Regions from separate parts of the Saccharopolyspora sp. NPDC049426 genome, predicted to be linked through region 4. Evidence: riboswitches for the same ligand, from Rfam matches in the RefSeq annotation. Region 4 holds a riboswitch; each other region holds the start of a gene.
The links. A riboswitch is a leader RNA that binds a small molecule or an ion and turns the genes downstream of it on or off. The one in region 4 is predicted to bind cobalamin.
Positions count from the first base shown of each region.

Region 1: another riboswitch for cobalamin. It lies ahead of metE (5-methyltetrahydropteroyltriglutamate--homocysteine S-methyltransferase); the one in region 4 lies ahead of cobN (cobaltochelatase subunit CobN).
Region 2: another riboswitch for cobalamin. It lies ahead of AB0J78_RS20725 (CbtB-domain containing protein); the one in region 4 lies ahead of cobN (cobaltochelatase subunit CobN).
Region 3: another riboswitch for cobalamin. It lies ahead of AB0J78_RS09705 (ABC transporter substrate-binding protein); the one in region 4 lies ahead of cobN (cobaltochelatase subunit CobN).

Region 1 covers NZ_JBFAPZ010000010.1:220,356-225,508, forward strand. The annotation lists gene AB0J78_RS22580 (ribonucleotide-diphosphate reductase subunit beta) at 1-143, shown strand, start outside; gene metE (5-methyltetrahydropteroyltriglutamate--homocysteine S-methyltransferase) at 268-2,538, opposite strand; cobalamin riboswitch at 2,668-2,919, opposite strand; gene AB0J78_RS22590 (VOC family protein) at 3,024-3,791, opposite strand; gene AB0J78_RS22595 (helix-turn-helix domain-containing protein) at 3,897-4,904, opposite strand; gene AB0J78_RS22600 (helix-turn-helix transcriptional regulator) at 4,921-5,153, opposite strand, start outside.
Region 2 covers NZ_JBFAPZ010000009.1:144,932-150,084, reverse strand. The annotation lists gene AB0J78_RS20740 (chromate resistance protein ChrB domain-containing protein) at 1-347, shown strand, start outside; gene chrA (chromate efflux transporter) at 391-1,815, shown strand; gene AB0J78_RS20730 (hypothetical protein) at 1,828-2,385, opposite strand; cobalamin riboswitch at 2,605-2,778, shown strand; gene AB0J78_RS20725 (CbtB-domain containing protein) at 2,806-3,000, shown strand; gene AB0J78_RS20720 (CbtA family protein) at 3,012-3,761, shown strand; gene AB0J78_RS20715 (MFS transporter) at 3,881-5,153, opposite strand, start outside.
Region 3 covers NZ_JBFAPZ010000004.1:165,303-170,455, reverse strand. The annotation lists gene AB0J78_RS09725 (MFS transporter) at 1-268, shown strand, start outside; gene AB0J78_RS09720 (MSMEG_1061 family FMN-dependent PPOX-type flavoprotein) at 252-842, opposite strand; gene AB0J78_RS09715 (iron-siderophore ABC transporter substrate-binding protein) at 878-1,876, opposite strand; gene AB0J78_RS09710 (SDR family NAD(P)-dependent oxidoreductase) at 2,097-2,867, shown strand; cobalamin riboswitch at 2,984-3,166, shown strand; gene AB0J78_RS09705 (ABC transporter substrate-binding protein) at 3,231-4,220, shown strand; gene AB0J78_RS09700 (iron chelate uptake ABC transporter family permease subunit) at 4,217-5,153, shown strand, end outside.
Region 4 covers NZ_JBFAPZ010000005.1:175,801-180,953, reverse strand. The annotation lists gene cobN (cobaltochelatase subunit CobN) at 1-1,905, opposite strand, end outside; cobalamin riboswitch at 1,954-2,073, opposite strand; gene AB0J78_RS12625 (D-isomer specific 2-hydroxyacid dehydrogenase family protein) at 2,359-3,270, opposite strand; gene AB0J78_RS12620 (bifunctional 4-hydroxy-2-oxoglutarate aldolase/2-dehydro-3-deoxy-phosphogluconate aldolase) at 3,315-3,908, opposite strand; gene AB0J78_RS12615 (sugar kinase) at 3,912-4,883, opposite strand; gene AB0J78_RS12610 (YbhB/YbcL family Raf kinase inhibitor-like protein) at 5,075-5,153, shown strand, end outside.

The DNA of each region.
Region 1 (5,153 bases), on a different contig from region 4:
AACTCGGACTGGAACCGGTCTTCCCGGAAACCGACAACCCGTTCCCCTGGATGTCGGAGACCATGGATCTGAAGAAGGAGAAGAACTTCTTCGAGACCAGGGTCACGGAGTACCAGTCGGGCGCGGCGCTCACCTGGGACTGAAGCGCCGAGGGGCGGTTTTGGTCCGAACTGACCCGAATTCGATCGTGGAAGGTTCGGACCAAAACCGCCCGGTGTCGGCGCCACCGTCACAACGGCGGCCGCCGGCGACGGGGACCCGGCTGGATCAGGGGCGGGTGCGGTGGGCCGCCTCGGTCATGTTGCGCAACGCCGGTTCCACCTGCGGGTAGTCGCGGGTCTTGAGACCGCAGTCCGGGTTGACCCACAGCCGGTCGGCCGGAACTGCCTTGAGAGCGGCCCGCAGCAGCTCCCCCATCTCCTCCTGGTCGGGCACCCGGGGTGAGTGGATGTCGTAGACGCCTGGCCCCACGCCCCGGTCGAAGCCGACCTCGTTGAGGTCGGCGAGGACCTCCATGCGGGAGCGGGCCGCCTCGATGCTGGTCACGTCGGCGTCGAGGGCCACGATCGCGTCGATGACGTCGCCGAACTCCGAATAGCACAGGTGGGTGTGGATCTGGGTCGCCTCGGCGATCCCGGAGGTGGCCAGGCGGAACGACTCCACCGCCCACTCCAGGTAGGCCGGCCGTTGCTCGGCGCGCAGCGGCAGCAGTTCGCGCAGCGCGGGCTCGTCGACCTGCACCACGCGGATCCCGGCCGCCTCCAGGTCGCGGACCTCGTCGCGGATGGCGAGCGCGACCTGGCGGGCGGTGTCGGCCTGCGGCTGGTCGTCGCGGACGAACGACCACGCCAGCATGGTGACCGGACCCGTCAGCATTCCCTTGACCGGCTTCTCGGTGAGCCGCTGCGCGTGCGCGGCCCACTCGACCGTCATCGGTTCCGGACGCCGCACGTCGCCGAACAGGATCGGTGGCCGCACGCACCGGGAGCCGTAGGACTGCACCCACCCGTTGTCGGTGGCGGCGAAACCGTCGAGTTGCTCGGCGAAGTACTGCACCATGTCGTTGCGCTCGGGCTCGCCGTGCACCAGCACGTCCAGGCCGATGTCCTCCTGCAGCGCGATGACGCGCTCGACCTCGTCGCGCATCCGCTGCCGGTAGGTGGCCGCGTCGATGCGCCCGGCGCGCAGCGCGGCCCGCGCCTTGCGGACGTCGGTGGTCTGCGGGAACGATCCGATCGTGGTGGTCGGCAGCGGCGGCAGGCGAAGCGACTTCTGCTGCGCTTCTGCCCGTTTCGCGTAATCGGTGCGCCGGGAGTCCTGCGGGCGCAGTGCGTCGAGTCGCGCGCGAACGCGGTTGTCGCGCACCCGCTCCGCCCGCGCCCGGTCGGCCACCGCCGCTCGCGCCTCGACGAGCTCGCTCTCGACGACGTCGCGGCCCTCGCGCAGCGCCCGCCCGAGGGTGACCACCTCGCGGACCTTCTGCGCCGCGAAGGAAAGCCACGGCTTGACCTGCGGATCGAGCGAGGTCTCCGCGTCGATGTCGTAGGGCACGTGCAGCAGCGAGCAGGACGTGCCGATGCCCACCTCGCCGGCCGAGCCCAGCAGCGTCGCCGCCGCGGTCATGCACCGGTCGAGGTCGGCGCGCCAGATGTTGCGGCCGTCGATCAACCCCGCGACCAGAGTCTTGTCGCGCAACCCGGGAGTGGCGGCAACTCGGTCCTGAGTGGACGGATCGGTGACCAGGTCCAGCGCGATGCCCTCGATCGGCGCGGCGGCGAGCACGCCGAGCGCGTCACCGGGATCGCCGAAGTAGCAGGCGGTGAGGATCGCGGGGCGTTCGGCGAGGTCGCCGAGGCGCCGGTAGGTGTTGCGCAGCGCGTCGAGCTCCTGCGGCGTGCGGTCGGCGGCCAGCGCGGGCTCGTCGAGCTGCACCCACTGCGCTCCGGCCCGGTGGAGTTCGCCGAGCAGCTGCTCGTAGGCGTCGGTGAGTTCGGCGAGCTTGTCCAGCGGGTCGAAGTCCTCTTCGGACGGTTTGGACAGCAGCAGGAACGTCAGCGGCCCCACCAGCACCGGCCGGGTCTCCACCCCGAGCTTGCGCGCCTCCCGGAACTGCTCGACAGCGGTGCGGTCGGTGAGCGAGAAGCTCGTGTCCGGGCCGATTTCGGGGACCAGGTAGTGGTAGTTGGTGTCGAACCACTTCGTCATCTCCAGCGGGGGCACGGCCTCGGTGCCGCGCGCCATCGCGAAGTAGGTGTCCAGCGCGCCGAGGCCCAGCTCGGCGTAGCGGCGCGGGACGGCCCCGAAGGCGACGGCGGTGTCCAGGACGTGGTCGTAGTAGGAGAACGTGTTGCCCGGGACCGAGTCGAGGCCTGCTTCGGCCAAGCCTCGCCAGGTGTCCTCCCGCAGCCGACGCGCGACCTCCCGCAGGTCCGCCTCGCCGCTGCGGCCCGCCCAGTAGGACTCCAGGGCTCGCTTGAGCTCCCGGTTCGGGCCGATCCGGGGATGTCCGAGTACGGTGGATCCGATCTTGCTGGTCAACGCTCTCTCCTCGCGAGCTCGACGTGGTCGGTCGAGGACTTCGCGGCAGGCACGCGCCGACCAGCGGACGCACGTCGCCCGCTGATCGTCCGCCAGGCCCTCCCGCGAGACCTCGGACCAGCGCGCACCGTCGGTGCGCGCGCCGGTGGCAGGTCTTCGGACTCGCGGGCACCCGGTCTCGGGGAGGTCCCGGTGGAACCTCGCGCCTCAAGACCGGACCTACTGGCCGTCGCTTCCCGGACGCGTGACGCCCAGTGCTCATGACGGCGGTCGTTCCCGCTCACCGCTGCGGGGCAGTCCCGGATTCGCACCGGGTTCCCTCTTGCCTCGTTCGATCGCGCTCACCGCTCGACCGGACGAACCACCAGCACCCTCAGGCTAACCATCCGCGGGCACGAGACAACCCCGCGCGGCGTTCGGCCGGGTCCCCATCACGGCTCTGAGCTCGTGTTCGACACCCGGAGGAGATCCCGATCACGGAGCGGTCAGCCGGCCTTGGCGGAACCGATGGTGAAGGGCGTGCCGAACGGGTCCTTGACCTCGGCGATGCGGCCGTAGGCCATGTCGTAGGGGGGCTGGACAACGCCGCCCGCGTCGGTGGCCCGTCGTGCGGTGGCGTCGGTGTCCTCGACCATGAACAGCGTGCCCCAGGACGAAGCGGTGGCGGACGGGTCGCCGAGGATTCCGCCGATCTCGTGGCCGTCGGGTCGGCGCAGGAACGTGAAGTCACCTTCGCCGAGGTGTCCCTCGCTGTCCAGGCTGAAGCCGAAGACCTTCGGGTAGAACTCCCGCGCCGGACCCGGGTCCGGGGTGACGAGATCGTTGCGCAGCAAGGTGTTCGGCTCGTTGACGAGGCGGGATCCGATGTGCTTGTTGCCGTGCCAGAGCCCGAACTGCCCGCCGACCGGGTCCTTGAGGATCGCCATCCGCCCCTTGTCCATCACGTCCATGGGCGGGGTGATCACCTGGCCGTCGGCGGCCTCCGCCTTGGACACGGTGCCGGCGACGTCATCGGTGGCGAAGTAGACGTTCCACCAGAACTCGGTCGCCTCGAGGTCGTGGTTGGGCATGAGCGCGGCGACTTCCCTGCCCCGGACCAGGCACATCGTGTAGCGGCCCATCCCCTCGGGCCCCACGTCGAACTCCCACCCGAAAACGGCGCCGTAGAACGCCATCGCACGATCGAGGTCGGGGATTCCCAGGTCGATCCACGCGGGCGTCCCGTTGGGCTGCACCGCATCCACTTCCGCCATGACTCCTCCTCAGCTGCCGGGGAACTGCCACGACGGTAACCAGCGGCCCTGACAAATCGCCCACCGAAGCACGGGAGAGTGTCACCCCGGTGCACGGAGGAATTCTCAGGTTTTGATGGGGGACCAGGCTCGCAGCCACGTGTCGGGGTTGCTGAGGTCCGGGGTGGCGGTCGCGTTGCGCACCACCGGAACGCGCATCAGCATCCCGAAGTTGTCCGGGTCGGCGATCCGGTGCTTGAGGCGCTCGTGGTTGCGCTCGCGCAGCTCGGGGTCGGTGAGGCAGCGGACCGCGCCGAACCCGCCCCGGGTGAACACACCGCTGCACAAGGTCAGGCTGCGCCGCACGTTGTAGGGGTTGGGGAAGCGCGCCAGCATGCCCACGTCCTCGATCAGCCGGTCGTCGTGCAACGTCGGCCGGTACTGCCGGGATTCCTCGGCGATCTCGAAGACCTCCCCGTGCCCGAGGTCGTCGACCTCGACCTGGCGCACCGGCAGTCCGAAGCGCACCTGACGCCGCATCGGGTTCATCGCCGGACTTCCCAGCAGCACCAGGTGCGCATGCAGGTCGTGCGGGTCGATGCGGCGGGCGATGTCGAACCGCACGTCCGACGCGGGGTTCAGCGCGCGGACGTGCCCGTAGAGCTCGATCAACGAGTCGCCGTCGGCGTAGGAGGACATCCCGATGTAGTTGCGCCGCTCGGGCGAGGCCAGCGGCGAGAGGTTCCGGGCGGGAACGCGCCCGGTGAGGATGCGCACCGGGCCGCCGTCGGGGAACCGCCAGAAGTCCGAGAACCCCTGCGCCGACGTGGACTCATCCGCGTGGGACCGCAGCGCGTCCAGCTCCTCCTTGAGCTTCGCGCGGAGCCGGCGCTCCTGTTCGGTGAGCGAGGCCGGTGAGGGGAGTTTCCCGTTCCTCGCCGGGTTCTCGGCCGCGAAGAAGGTCGCGTAGTCGCCGAGCCGGGGCGGTGGCGGCACCTTCACCCCGCCTTCCCACTGCGAGACGCTGGAGACCGCCACGCCGAGCACCCGCGCCAGCTTCCCCTGGGTCAGGCCGTGCCCCTGGCGCAGTTCCCGCAGCCGTGCGCCGAGACCGGACCGCTGCGCACTCACCATCGCCGCCTCCTCGTGATCAGGTCTTCGGTCGCCACTCGTAGAGCCGGTTCGCCGGGTTCTGCAGGTCGGGCGTGCCGGTCACGTGCCGCATCACCGGAACCCGCATCAGCACCCCGAAGCGGTCGAGGTCCTCGACCTCGTCGTGGAGGTAGGCGAGGTTGCGGTCCTTGGCCTGCGGATCGGTCAGGCAGCGCACCGCGCCGAACCCTCCCCTGGTGAACACGCCGCTGCAGAAGGTCAGCGTGCGGC
Region 2 (5,153 bases), on a different contig from region 4:
AGTTCGTGTTCGTCGCCGACCCGGCCGACGTGCCTGAGGACGCGACGCCGTTCGACATGCGCGGGGTCGAACTGTCGCACCACCACGGCGATTGCAGCTTCGAGACCATCCTGCACCGCTACGAGATCACCGATCCCGTGCTGTGGCGCATCGCCGAGATCATCCACGAAGCCGACATCGACGACGAGCGCTACGACGCTCCCGAAGCACCTGGTTTCGACGTGGCGCTGCGGGCTTTGTCGATGGTCTGCGACGACGAAGAGGTGCTGGCCCACACGCGGCCGATCTTCGACGGGCTCTACGAGTACTACCGCCGCGCGACCCTTCTCGGTCGCGAACCTGCCTGACAACCCCGGCTTTTCACGCCCGCCATTGGAGGAATGGTCGTCGATGACGCACGACTCGGCCCACGGCCGCAACGAGCACGCCAACCCGGATGCGACCGAGGGAGCGCCGCGGCCCGACACCGACCTGGTGCCGTTCCGGCAGGCGGTGCGCACGTGGTTCGGGATCTCGTTGCAGACCTTCGGTGGGCCTGCTGGGCAGATCGCGGTGATGCAGCGGACCTTGGTGGAGCAGAAGCGCTGGATCGGTCAGCGGCGGTTCCTGCACGCGCTGAACTACTGCATGTTGCTGCCCGGTCCAGAAGCTCAGCAGTTGGCCATCTACATCGGATGGTTGCTCAACGGTCTGCGCGGTGGCCTGGTCGCCGGCGTCCTGTTCGTGCTTCCCGGCGTGGTCGCGTTGCTCGGGTTGTCGGCGATCTACGTGGCCTTCGGTGACACGACCGCGGTCACCGCGATCTTCGCCGGCCTGGCACCGGCGGTGGTGGCCATCGTCGCCCAGGCCGTGGTCCGAGTGGGTCGGCGGGCGCTGGGCCATCCCGCGCTCATCGCACTGGCCGTCGGGGCGTTCGTGGCCATCGCCGTGTTCGGCATCGCCTTCCCGATCGTCATCGCCGCCGCCGGTCTGATCGGCTGGCTGCTGGCCCGGTTCGCCCCGCACATCATGAACCGCGCCGAGAGCGACGGTGCCGCTGACGGCACGGCACCGCTGATCTCCGACGGCGCTTTGCACCACGAGACGCCCTCGCTGCGCCGCGGGCTGCAGATCCTGGCGGTCGGGCTGATCGCCTGGGGGCTGCCGGTCGCAGCGGTCGCCCTGTTCACCGGTGCGGGCAGCGTGTTCACCACGCAGGGGGTGTTCTTCTCCGGAACGGCACTGGTCACCTTCGGTGGCGCCTACGCCGTTCTGGCCTTCGTCGCGCAGCGCGCCGTGGAGGTCTACGGGTGGCTGTCGGCCTCGGACATGGTGCGCGGCCTGGCGTTGGCCGAGACGACTCCGGGGCCGCTGATCATGGTGGTGCAGTTCGTCGCCTTCCTCGGCGCGTACAACAATCCGGGGACGCTCAACCCGTGGGTCGCCGCCGTGCTGGGCGCGCTGCTGACGACGTGGGTGACGTTCGTGCCGTGCTTCCTGTTCATCCTGCTGGGCGCCCCGCACGTCGAACGACTCCGCCACAACCACGCGCTGTCGGCCGCGCTGACCGGGATCACCGCCGCTGTGGTCGGTGTGATCGCCAACCTCGCCCTGTACTTCGCAGGCCACACCCTGTTCGCCAGCACGCATCTCCAGCAGCTCGGGCCCCTGTCGCTGAACCTGCCCGATCTGGCCAGCATCCGGCCTGTCGCAGCCGCCATCACCGCGATCGCCCTCGTGCTCGTGTTCGCCCTGCGCTGGCCGATGCTGAGGGTGCTGGCGATCTGCGCTGGACTCGGCGCCGCAGCCGCCCTCGTCGGGCTACCGGTCTCCTGATCGGTTCGACGCTCACCCGCGTGGGGGCCGCCTGGATCGGGGTGCGTTGTGGAGCACGCACTCGGTGCAGCAACCGACGTTGGCGCGCCACAGCTGGCAGCAGGTTCGGCGCCGGGAGCGCAGACCGCGTGGTGTGCTGCTGAGGTCGAGCAGGTCGTCGCGTCCGGTGGCGTTGCGCAGTTCAACGGCGGTGTCGAAGACGTTCCCGCCGGCCCCGTCGGTGGCCATGCGCCGGAGCACTTCACCGATCAAGCCGACGGCGTTGCCCCAGTACTGGTCGCTGTCGGGCGGCGGACCGCCCAGGGAGGCGAGTCCCTCCGTGAGGGGCGAGAGGAAACCGGAAACGGTGGTCCACCAGGAATTTTCGGTGGCATGGGGGTCGAGGACGAGTCCCTGCAGCATCCCCCGGTCGTCGACCGCGGCCCGTGCGGTGGCCAGCGAGGGGATGGGCAGGCCCAGGTGGCGTTCGGGAACCGTCGCGCACAACGCGAGCCAGGACGCGCGGAAGGCGACGAGAACGGTTGCGGCCCGGTGGTGTTGAAAACCGCCCAGCCGCTGCCATTCTCGCACGTTGCAGGAGAGCAGGCCGGAAAGCGGACGGCAGAACTCCGCCCACGGCAAGAGTTTCCCGGGATGCTCGGGTGCGCGAGCGAGGGATCGGGTGCATCGGTCCAGCAGGCGAGCGGTCGAATCGTCCACGAAGTCATTGCACCTGAACAACGGTCGTGCGCAAGGCGCGCGGTGACGTTCGTCGCTTGATCGGCTGTTGTGCCCGCGCGGATCTCCCTCTACCGTTCCGGATGCCGCAGTGCACGGGAAGCCGGTGGAAATCCGGCGTGGTCCTCGCCACTGTGACCGGGGAGCGACCCTGACAGCGCCACTGGACACCGGCAGGTGACTGGGAAGGCCAGGGGAAGCGTCGATCCGGAAGCCAGGAGACCGGCTGCGGCACGCACCGAGTTCCACGAGAGATGGAAAAGAGGATTCGACATGACCGCTCCTGCTCTGTCCGCTGCCGCACCACGCATCCACGTTCCGGCCTGGGCTTGGGCGCTCGCCGCGTTCGCCCTGGTGGCCTTGTACGTCGTGCTGCAGGACAACGGCCTCCTGCTCGCGCAGGCCGCCGATGTCGTGCACGAGTTCACCCACGACGGCAGGCACGCCCTCGGCGTCCCGTGCCACTGAGCGGGGGCGTGATGAGCTCGCCGTTCAACGCGATCCTCCGGCGCGGTCTGCTCGCCGGAGCGTTCGCCGGTCTGACCGCAGCGCTGTTGTCGTTGCTGCTGGTGCAAGCCCCGCTGCAGGCATCGCTCGGGATCGAAGAAGCTCGCTCGCACGCCTCGGGTGAGCACGCGCACGAGGAGATGTTCTCCCGGCCCGTCCAGGTGGTCGGCGGCATGGTCGCCGCCGTGCTGGTGGGGGTGGCCATCGGCGTGATCTTCGCGGTCGTGTTCGCCAGCGTCCGTCATCGGACGACCGCGCGCACCGACTTCGGGCGCAGCCTCCAGCTGACCGCGGTGGGATTCTTCGCGGTGTCGCTGCTGCCCGCGTTGAAGTACCCGGCGAATCCGCCCGGCGTCGGTGAAACCGAGTCGGTGTCGGGCCGGACGCTGGCGTACTTCTCGTTCATCGCCGCAGGCATCCTGATCGTGCTCGCGGCCCACCACCTGCACGGCTACCTGCGGGCCCGCGGGTGGAACCCGAGCCGGTCCACCACCGCCACCGCGGCAGCGACAGCGGTGCTCGCCGGCGTTGCGCTGTGGGCCTGGCCGGCGAACCCCGATCCGATACCGGCCGACGTTCCCGCCGCGTTGCTGTGGCAGTTCCGGCTCGCCTCGCTCGCCGAGCTCGCGGGCATGTGGGCGGTGCTCGGCTTCTCCTTCGGCCTGCTCAACGAGTCCAGCCGCAGCGCAGCCGCAACGGAGGCGTTGGCCACCCAGCGGTAGATGTGCCGCGGCGACGTCGAGGGCGGCGTCGGCTTCCCCCGGCCGACGCGACGAAGTTCGTGCCCCACACCCGATCTCGTGTGGGGCACGAACTTCGCGGCGGACCAGGGCTGGATTCCTCAGGTCGTGACCGGTTCCTCGGCTGCCGGGGCGGATTCCGGGTCGTGCTTGCGCACCGCGACCAGGGCGACCGCGCAGAGCGCGACGACTGCGGCGGCGCCGACGTAGAGCTGGGTCGCCGAGGCGCCCGCGTCCTTGAGCAGCCCCGCGATGGTCGGGGAGAGGATGGCGCCGATCCGGCCCATGCCGAGCGCCCAGCCCATGCCGACGCTGCGGAGGTTGGACGGGTACAGCGGTGGCCCGACGGTGTACGCACCGGCGATGCAGCCGTTGATCAGCGCGCCGACGATGACGCCGATGCCGAATCCGAGCCACAGGATCGAGGTGCTCAGGATGAACACGACCATCATCGCGGCCGACAGCAGGGAGAACCCGATCAGCACGACCCGCGGCGGGCGCACCCGGGCGGCCAGGCCGTAGAGCACGGAGCCGACGGTGCCGCCGATCGAGATCGCCATCCCGGCGGTGACCGCAGCGCTCTTCGAAAGCCCCTCCTCGGCGAGAAGCGTTGGGGTCCAGCTGTTCACGAAGTAGAAGCCGAACATGATGGTGATGAAGATGATCCAGAGCAGGATCGTGGGGGCGAGCAGCTGCCTCAACCAGCCCGAACCGGCCTGCTCGGCGTCCTTGCGAGCCGAGCTCGCCCGGTCGAGGTCGTGCGTGCTGGTGGAGTCCATCCCCATTCGCGCCAGGGTCCGGTTGATGCGCTCCAGGGCACCGCGGGGACGGCGCTGCTCGAGGAAGGCGATCGACTCGGGCAGCAGGACGGCGATGACGATCAGGGCGAGCAGGGTTCCGAAACCGCCGGCGTAGAAGACGATCCGCCAGTCACCACCGACCGTGGTCTTCGCGACGAGGCTCGCGAGGGTCGCGCCGATGCCGTACCCGGCGGTGTAGATGCCGATGGCGAGCCCGCGGTTCTTCGTGTTCGAGAACTCGCTGGCGATCACGTTGGTGCTGGCCAGGATGCCGCCCACGCCGATGCCGGTCACGAGCCGGAAGAGGCCCATCACGAGCACTGAGGGGGCCATCGCGGCGCCGAACATGCCGATCGTGCCCAAGGCGAGGCTGATCAGGATCAGCGGGCGACGCCCGATCAGGTCGGCGAAGGGCGCGAGCAGCATCGAACCCAGGGCCATTCCGATCAGGCCGACCGAGACCAGCAGTCCGAACTGGGAACCGCTGAGACCGAACTCCTCGGTGACCGAGGGGCCGGTGAACGCGACCGCCATGACGTCGAAGCCGTCGAGGCAGTTCATGAAGGTGCAGAGC
Region 3 (5,153 bases), on a different contig from region 4:
GACCTTCATGATCGTCGCCTCGATCATCGCGGTGGCCCACAACGGCCTGGCGTTCACCGCGGTGGCCGAGATCGCGGGCCCGCACTGGAGCGGACGGGCCATGGGAGCGCAGAACACCGGTCAGTTCCTCACGGCCACGGCGGTCCCGCCCGTGATGGGAGCCCTCATCGCGGTGGCCGGCTACCCGATCGCCTTCGCGGTGGCCGGGTGCTTCGCCCTGCTCGCGGTCCCGGTGGTTCCCGCTCGCAGCGTCACACCCGAGGCTTGAGCGCCTGCTGGGAGTCGTAGAGCGCCATGACCCCGGGCTGCTCGCCCTCCGGCCAGGTGTCGGGCCGCCAGGCCCCGGATTTGAGCAGCGCCCGGCCGCAGTGCACGAACAGCTCCTCGACGTCGACGACCACGGCCAGCGCCGGGGGCACGCCCTTGAGCGCGAGGTCGGCCATGAACGGCGCGGACCGCACGATGGTGGCGGTGCCGTTGACCCGCAGCACGTGGTTGATGCCGGGGATCAGGAACAGCATTCCCACCTGCGGGTTCCGCAGCAGGTTGTGCAGCCCGTCCATGCGCCGGTTGCCGGGGCGTTCGGCGTAGGCCAGCGTCTTGCCGTCGTCGAAGACCACGACGCTGCGGGTGGTGTCGCCGCGCGGCGAGACGTCGATCCTCGCGTCCTCGCCCGCGGTGGCCACGAAGAACAACCGCGACCGCTCGATGAACCGGCGGCTGGCGCCGTCGATCCCGGAGACCACCTTCTCGGCGATCTCCGGGTGCGGCGGTTCGACGACCTCGCGGAGTTGCGCTTCGGAGGTGACCTGCTCGGCCTCACTCGGATCCCACGAGGGCACGGAATCGTTCTCCTGATCAGCGGTGCGGCGCGGGCTCAGCCCGCCTGGGCCTGCGCGATCAACGGCACGACCTTATCGACCGCGTAGGACATGCCCGCGGCGGTGCCCGCCGAGAACGCCTGCACGGCCTGCTCGTCGTGCAGCACGACGGCGCGGCGTTCGCGGACCGACGGCACCGACTGGAACATCTGGTCCTTGTCGACCTCGACGGCGGACAGGCCGATCGGGAACATCACGGTCAGGTCGGCGTTGAACAGGTCCATGCGCTCGGGCGAGACGCTGACGAAGAAGTTGTCCCCGGCGACCGCCTGCACGGCCGGTGACTGGCGGAAGCCCAGCCGCTCCATGAACTCCAGGCGCGAACCGCCGTTGACGTAAGCGCCGTAGGAGCCGACCATCTTGGCGCCGACGGCCACGGTCTTGCCCGCGAACTGCGGGTGCGCGGCGGCGGCCTGCTGGAACTTGGCCTCCAGGCCGGCCTTCTGCTGAGCTGCTTCGGCGGACTTGCCCAGTGCCTTGCCCACCATGTCCAGCTGCTGGTCCCAGGTGGTCAGGTAGCTCTCCCCGCCCGGCGGGATGCTCACCACGGGAACGCCGAGCCGGTTGAGCAGGTTGTAGCGCTCCTTGTCGCCGCTGGCGCGGGTGTCGAGGATCAGGTCGGGCTGGAGCGCCGCGACGGCCTCCATGTCGACCTCCATGGTGCCGAGCATCTTCGGCGGTGTTGCGTAGCGCTTGTCGGCGGGGATCCACGGCGGGACGCCGTCGCCACCCACCGGCAGCCAGTCGGCGGCACCGACGGGCTGCACCCCGAGGCTCAGCGCGGTTTCGGCGTCGCCCCATCCCAGCGCGACGACCCGCTGGGGACGCTCCGGAACGGTGACGTCACCGAACGCGGTCTTGATGGTGACCGGGAACTGGCCGTCCGCCGATCCGGCGGCGGGCTCGTCGTTCTCGGGACCGGCCGCGCCGCAGCCGGTCAGGGCGATTCCCAGCAGGACTGCCATGATCAGCCCCAGGGTCCGCATCCAGCGCATTTCCACACCTCGCAGCGAGTTAAGTGCGCCTAACCTAACTAACGCTCCGTGTGGCGTCCAGCCCGAGATCCACCCGCTGTGACCGACGTTCGTCACATTCGTCCACACCGGACGATCGACCGCCCCGCCCCGGTTGGTGAGCAACTTCCGGCCGCGTCGTGCGTTGAGCCTCACGAAGGCCCGGTCGGGGCGTTCGAGGGTGCGGAAGGACGCGATCGCGATGGACAGGCTCAACGGCAAGCGCGTGCTCGTGACAGGTGGAGCGTCGGGGATCGGGCAGGCCAGCGTGCTGCGCCTGCTCGACGAGGGCGCCAGAGTGCTGACCACCGACATCGACGAGACCGGGCTGAAGGAGACCTCGCGGCGCGCGGCCGAGGCCGGCACCTGCGACCGGCTGGGAACCCTGCCGCTGGACATCTCCCAGGAGGACGCCGTCGACGCGACGGTACCGGCCGCGGCCGAGCAGCTGGGCGGGCTGGACGTGCTGGTCAACGCGGCGGGGATGCTGCACAGCGCGCACACGCACGAGTGCTCGCTGGAGCTGTGGAACCGGATCCTCGCGGTCAACCTCACCGGCACCTTCCTGGTCACCCGCGCGGCGTTACCCGCGCTGCTGGAGACCGGCAGCGGCGTGGTGATCAACTTCAGCTCGACCTCGGCGAACTTCGCCCACCCCTACATGGCCGCCTACGCCGCCAGCAAGGGCGGCATCCAGTCGTTCACCCACGCCATCGCCCTGGAGTACGCCAAGCAGGGCCTGCGCGCGGTATCGCTGGTGCCCGGCGGAATTCGCAGCGGCATCACCGAGACCACCGCGGACAAACTGCCCGCCGACACCGACTGGGACCTGTTCACCAAGCTCTCCCCCGCCCTCGGCAGCGGCTTCGCACCGCCGGAGCACGTGGCCGGCGTGGTCGCGATGCTCGCCTCCGACGACGGCGCCTTCATCACCGGCACCGAGATCCGCGTCGACGGCGGCACGCACCAGTAGTCCACGGTGGATTTCCGCGCGGACTCGTCGCAGGTCAACAGTGAGGGGTGCGGGCGATTCGGGCGGTCGAGGCGATTCGTCGCAACGGCCGCCGGATCGACCGCACCCCCGCCGGTTAGACTCGATCGCGAGCCGGTCGTGCCACGTGTGGCCGATGGGAATCCGGTCGGAAGCCGGAGCTGACGCGCAGCGGTAGGGGTGACGGACGAGCCCGAGCCACTGGATCGCACTCGATCCGGGAAGGCGGCTCGCCCGGTCGAGCCCGAGCCCGAAGACCTGCCGGCTCCCCGGATCCGCACCCGGCTCCGGGAATCGGCCGACCAGGTCTCGCGAATGGGCCTGGGGTGAGGATTTCCGCACAACGTGTTCTTACGCTGGACGCGCACGGGCTTGATGCTGCTCTGCGCCACCGCCCTCGCCGCCTGCAACGCACCCGCGACGGAGTCGGCTCCGCCTCGGGTGTCGCTGCCCAACTGCGACGCGAACGTCTCGGTGTCCGAACCGCCGCGCCGCGCGGTGAGCCTCAACCAGTCGACCACCGAGATCATGCTGGCCCTGGGACTGGCGGACCGGATGGTGGGCACCGCGACCTGGACCGATCCGGTCGATCCGGCGCTGGCCGCCGAGAACGCCCGGGTGCCGCGGCTTTCCGACAACAACCCGTCGTTCGAATCAGTGCTGGCCACCGAGCCCGACGTGGTGCTGGGCGCCTACCAGGCGGTGTTCACCGACGAGGGCGTGGCCTCGCGGGAGCGCTTCGCCGAGCTCGGAGTCCCCACCTACCTCTCCCCCTCCAACTGCCTGCCCGAGGAAGCACCCCTCGCCGAGCCGGTCGAGCTCGACGACATCTACCGCGAGGTGCAGGAGATCGCCACGATCTTCGACGTCCCGCAGCGCGGCGAAGCGCTGGTGGCGCAACTGCGGCAACGGGTGGCTGACGCCCAGCGCAAGGCCGTCGCCCACCGGGACACCTCGGTGCTGTTCTGGTTCGCCCGCACCGAATCCCCCTACGTGGCAGGCTCGACCGGCTCTCCGGCGATCATGACCCGCACCCTCGGGGTGCGCAACGCCTACGACGACGTGCGCTCGATGTGGCCGCAGGTGTCGTGGGAGGACGTGCTCGCCCGCGACCCCGACCTGCTGGTGCTCGGTGACCTCACCCGCGACGGCGAAGGCGATTCCCTCGCCGCCAAGCAGGAATTCCTGCGCACCGACCCCGCGATGTCACGGTTGCCCGCCGTCGGCGAGAGCCGGTGGATGAGCATGACCGGCACCGAGATGAACATCAGCATGCGCACGATCACCGGGATCGAACGGCTCGCCGACCGGTTGGCCGAGCTGGAGCGGCGGTGAGGACCAGGCGCCTGCCCTCCTCGCTGATCGTGCTGGCCGGGCTCCCGCTGCTGCTGCTGTCGATCGCCGTGGCGGTCACGCTCGGTCCGGCTCCGCTGTCGGTGGCCGACGTGGCCGGCGTGGTGGGCGCGCGGCTGGGTCTGGGCGAGACCGACGTGTCGCGGATCGGGCAGGGCATCGTCTGGCAGCTGCGGTTGCCGCGCGCGGTCCTCGCGGCGATCTGCGGCGCCGGGCTCGGGGTGTGCGGCGCGGTGTTGCAGTCGTTGCTGCGCAACCCGCTCGCCGACCCCTTCCTGCTGGGCGTGTCAGCGGGCGCCTCGACAGGTGCCGTGCTGGTGGTGATCCTCGGGTTGGGCGCGGGCGCGATCGGTTTGACCGCGGGCGCCTTCGCCGGTGCGCTGGTCGCGTTCGCGCTGGTGATGACCTTGGGCGCGGTGGCCGGTGGCACCACGACGCACGTGGTGCTGGCCGGTGTCGCCGGGACGCAGCTGTTCTCGGCCCTGACGTCGTTCGTCGTGATCACCTCGGCGGACGCCGAGCAGACCCGGGGCGTGCTGTTCTGGCTGCTCGGTTCGCTCTCCGGCGCCCGCTGGAACGACGTGGCGGTCTCGGGCGCGGTGTGCGCGGTCTGCCTGCTGCTGTGCCTGTCGCGGGCCGGGGCGCTGGACGCCTTCGCGCTGGGGCAGGACACGGCCGCGGCGCTGGGCGTTCACGTCACGCGACTGCGGATCGTGCTGCTGGTGACCACCGCGCTGCTGACCGCCACGCTCGTCGCGGCGGCCGGTGCGATCGGGTTCGTCGGTCTGGTCCTGCCGCAGGCCGCGCGGCTGCTGGTGGGCCCGCGGCATCGCGCGCTGCTGCCGGTCACGGCCGTGCTGGGCGCGATCCTGCTGGTGTGGGTGGACGTCCTGGCCACCACCGTCGCCGCCCCGC
Region 4 (5,153 bases):
GTCCGGCTGGCCCTCCTGGTGCAGGTCGTGGTGCAGCTCGGCGTGGGTGACCAGCTCCCAGATCTGGTTGCGCAGCGCCGGTTTCTTCTCCGGGTCCAGGTCCGTGACCAGCGCGTACTCGTCGAGCAGCTGCTCCAGCTTGGCGATGTCGCCGTAGGCGTCGGCGCGGGCCATCGGCGGGATCATGTGGTCCACCACGGTCGCGTGGCCGCGCCGCTTGGCCTGGGTGCCCTCGCCCGGGTCGTTGACGATGAACGGGTACACGAACGGCATGTCGCCCAGCACCGCGTCCGGCGCGCAGTCCGCTGCCAGCCCCAGGCCCTTGCCCGGCAGCCACTCCAGGGTGCCGTGCTTGCCCAGGTGGATCACCGCGTGCGCGCCGAACTCCTCGGCCAGCCAGCGGTAGGCCGCCAGGTACTGGTGCGAGGGCGGCAGGTCCGGGTCGTGGTAGATCGCGATCGGGTTCTCGCCGAAACCGCGCGGCGGCTGGATCAGGATCACCACGTTGCCGAAGCGCAGCGCGGCGACGTAGATGTGGCCCTCGTCGTCGACGTAGAGGCTGCCGGGAGGGGCGCCCCAGTGCTCGGTCATCGACGCCCGCAGCTCTTCGGGAAGGGCGTCGAACCACTCGCGGTAGCGGGTCGTCGGGACGCGGATCGCGGCCTCGGACATCTGCTCCTCGGTCAGCCACTCCACGTCGTGGCCACCCGCGGAGATCAGCCGGTGGATCAGGGTGTCGCCGTCCAGGCCGGTCACGTCCAGACCGCCGAGGTCGTACCCGGCGTCCTCCAGCGCGCTCAGCAGCACGACCGCTGAAGCGGGGGTGTCCAGGCCGACGGCGTTGCCGACGCGGGAGTGCTTGGTCGGGTAGGAGGAGAGCACCACGCCGAGGCGCTTGGCGGAGTTGTCCACGTGCCGCAGCCGCGCCAGCGACACGGCGGTGGAGGCCACGCGGGCCGCGCGCTCGGGGTCGGCGACGTAGACCGGGATGCCCTCCGGGCCCTCCTCCTTGAAGGAGAACGGCACGCTGATCAACCGGCCGTCGAACTCCGGCACGGCGACCTGCATCGCGGCGTCCATCGGCGACAGCGCAGCGTCGCTGTCGGACCACACCGCGCGGCTGGTGGTCAGGCACAGGCCCTGCAGCACCGGGATGTCGAGCTCGGCCAGCGCACCGGCGTCCCAGGAGTCCTCGTCACCGCCCGCGCTGGCGTCGGCGGCGACCGCACCTCCCGCGGCGAGCACGGTGGCGATCAGCGCGTCGCACCCGCCCAGCAGTTCGCGCAGACCGGCGGCGTCGGACAGCCCGCGCAGCGAGCCGCAGAACACCGGCACCACGTTGGCGCCGGCGGATTCGACCTGGTCGGCGAGGGTGTCGACGAACGCGGTGTTGGCCGCCAGCGCGTGCGCCCGGTAGAAGACGACGCCGATCGTCGGGCGCGACGGGTCGTGCTCGCGCTCGCCGTGCAGGCCGAACTCCGGCATCGACTGCGGTTCGGTGAACCCGGTGCCGGTCAGCAGCACCGTGTCCGACAGGAAGTGCGCCAACTGGGCGAGGTTCTCCGGGCCGCCTTCCACCAGGTAGGCCAGGGCCTGGGTGGACACACCGGCGGGCACCGTGGACAGCGTCATCAGCTCGGCGTCCGGGGTGGCCTCACCACCCAGCGCCACGGTCGGCAGCCCCGACGCCAGCACCGCGTCCAGGCCCTCCTCCCAGGCGCGGCGGCCGCCCAGCAGCCGGACCACGACGACGTCAACGCCGTCCAGCAGCGCCGGAACGTCCTCGGCGGCCACGCGGGAGGGGTTGGCGACGCGGTAGTCGGCCTCGGCGGCACGGGCGGCCAGCAGGTCGGTGTCCGCAGTGGACAGCAGCAGAACTCGGGCGTCGCGGGCAGGCTCGCTCACGGTGATCCTCTCTCGGGGTGCGCGCCCCGGCGGGGGTCACGGCGGCAGGAGTTCCTGGCTCCCGGATCCTCGCGGCGCCCCGCCTTCCCGCCCTGCGCAGGGCGTGGCTGTCGGGTCCGCTCCCCGGTCACAGTGGCGCGACCGCCCCGGCCTCACACCGGGTTCCTCCACGTCACCGCCGTACTGGCGCAGCCATCCTATCGAGCCCGCGATCACCCACCACCCCACCAACGATTTCGCGAGAAAGATCTCCTTCAGTGAGTACGACTCGTCTTGCTCAGCGGTGCGGGTGGGGGAACCTGAGCGGCTCCGTGGCTCCGGGCGCCACTCCTGATGTATGCCAATACACGGCGTCGCGGCGTCCTCCCCACGGAGCCGCTCAGAACCCCCGGCGGTGCAAGTTGCTCGGGTGGTGAAAGAGAAAGCACCTTAGGTGCTTGCCTGACGTGTCGATCAGTAACCCGCGGTCACGTCCACCAGGCCGAGGAGTGGTTGTCCTGCCATGTGGCGGCGGACGTTCTCCTCGACCCTGCGTGCCAGGGCCGGCATCTGCAGTGACGGCGGGTTGGCGGTGTGCGGGGAGATCAGCGCGCGCGGGTGGGTGAACAGCGGGTGCCCTTCGGGCAGCGGTTCCGGGTCGGTGACGTCGAGCGCGGCACCACCGATCCGGCCCGCGTCCAAGGCCTCGACCAGCGCCTCGGTGTCGACCAGGGATCCCCGCGCGATGTTGATCAGCCACGCGTCGGACTTCATCGCGCGCAACGCGGCGGCGTCGATGAGCTTCGAGGTCGCCGAGGTCGCCGGAGCCGCCACCACCACGAAGTCCGACTCCGCGAGCACCTCGCGCACCCCGTCGGCGTCCTCGGACGGCCAGGTCCGCTCGGCGCCCAGCACCGGCTTGCCGGAGCGGTTCACCGCCAGCACCCGGACGGCGAAGGGACGCAGCATCTCGATCAGCGCCTTGCCGATCCCACCGGCGCCGATGATGCCGACGGTCGAGCCGGCGAGGCTGCGCATGCCCTCGGGACGCTGCCACGTGGTGGCCCGCGCCATCGCGGCCAGCTGCCGCGCACCGGCGAGCATCAGGCCGAGGGTGTGTTCGGCGACGGTCTGGGCGAAGGTTCCCGCGGCCGAGGTGAAGGTCAGGTCCTCGCGCAGCGCGCCGGAGGCCACCCAGGATTCGATGCCTGCCGATGGCAGCTGCACCCATTGCAGGTCCGGGCGGTCGTACTCGCCGAACCGGCTCGGTTCCCCGCCGAACCAGACCAGCGCGTTCGCCTCCTCCGCCGAGCTCAGCTCAGCACCGGCCGCCACCACGGCGGCTTCCAGCTCGGGCTGGGCGACCGGACCAACGTGGACCTTCACGACTCTTCCTCTCTCACGTACTGCGAACTCGTCCTGGGGGAACGTCAGCCCTCGATGAGCTGCGCCAGCGCGGGCAGCTGGGTCTCGTCCTCCAGCGCCGAACCGACCGCGACCACGTCGGCTCCTGCCCGCAAGAACTCCGGAGCGTTGCGGGCGTTCATCCCTCCGGTGGCCACCACGCGCAGCGAGGGGAACGGGCCCTTCATCGCGCGGAACCAGCTGCTGCCCAGCTCAGCGGCGGGAAAGGCCTTCACCCACGACAACCCGAGGCGCAGCGCCTGCTGGACCTCGCTGGGCGTGGCCACCCCGGGCACGTGCGGCAGGTCGAGTTCGGCGCTCAGCCGCACGATCTCGGCGTCGAGGCCGGGTGCGATGGTGAAGGCCGCGCCCAGGTCGCGGGCCGTGCGCAGCTGGTCGGGGGTGATGATCGTGCCCGCGCCGACCGGGCGGCCGCGTTCGGCTCCGGCGCGCACGGCCGCTGCCAGCGAGGGCTCGGCCTTCGGCGTCTCGATCGGGACCTCGACGGCGTCGATGCCCAGGTCCCAAGCTCGTTCGGCCAGTTCTGCGGTCCGCTGCGGATCCATGCCGCGCAGGATCGCCATCACCGGCTTGGCGAACAACTCCTCCAACAAGGGCACTTCTCACTCACTCCCGTCGAATCGCAGTGCGCCCCACTGCTCCTCGTCGAGCGCCAGCCAGCGCGCGAGCGACTGGGCGTCGGGCGGTGCGGTGTGGTCCTCGGTGCTGCGCAGGCTGTGCGCGGCCAGCAGGTGCCCGCGGCGCAGGCAGCGCTCGTCGTCCTCGCCGCGCAGCACGCCGGAGAGGAACCCGGCCGCGAAGGCGTCACCGGCGCCGACCGGTTCGACGACCTCGACCGCCGGAGCGGGCACGACGGTGCGGCGCTCGCCGAGCGCGTAGGCGGCCTCGGCGCCGTCCTTGACCACGACGGTGACCGGAGAGTCGAGGAGTTCCCTCACGTCGTCGGCGGTTTTCACGCCCCACAGGGTGGCGGCCTCGTCGAGGCCGACGAACACCACGTCGGCGAGCTGGGCGAGCTCGGCGAGCACCGGGGCGGCCTGCCGGGCCGACCACAGCGCCGGCCGGTGGTTGACGTCGAAGGAGATCGGGGCGCGGCGGGGGCGGGTCAGCAGCCGCCGGATCAGCCGGTCGCAGCCTTCCGACAGCGCCGGGGTGATGCCGCTGATGTGCAGCACGCCGGCGGCGTCGATGACGTCGTCGGCGAGGAAGTCCAGGTCCATCGTCGAGGCCGCCGAGCCCGCGCGGTAGTAGTGCACTCGGGTTCCGTCCGGCCCGGGGTCCTTGAAGTAGACGCCGGTCGGTGCTTCGGAACGCATCTCGACCAGGCCGGTGTCGACGCCCGCTCCAGCGAGGGAGGCGACCACGCGCCGTCCGAGCGGATCGTCACCGAGGCGGCTGGCCCACCGCACGTGGTGCCCGAGGGAGGCCAGGTGAACGGCCACGTTGGACTCGGCGCCACCGGCGGAGAGCGTGAACGCGGGAGCCTCTTCGAGTGGAACCGGGGTGGCCGGCGCGACCAGCGACATGGTCTCGCCCAGGCACAACACCTCGGCCTCGTTGCCCGCTCGCGCCACGTTTTCCTCCTGCCATCACCGGGACGGGCGACAGCTTAGACAGACATCGCTGCAGAATGCACACTCTCTATTGCACTAGGCGCAACAAAGCCGATAGGACCGGCGAGCCGCACCGGCGTGGGTTCTCCTAGGCTGTGATCGGTGATCGATGACGATCACCCCACAGCCACCAGGAAAAGGAGGATGCTCGCATGAGTCTGGAGCGCCCGATCGATCCTGATCCGTACTCGTTCCTGCCTTCGGTCCCCGCGTTCACCGTCACCTCCACCG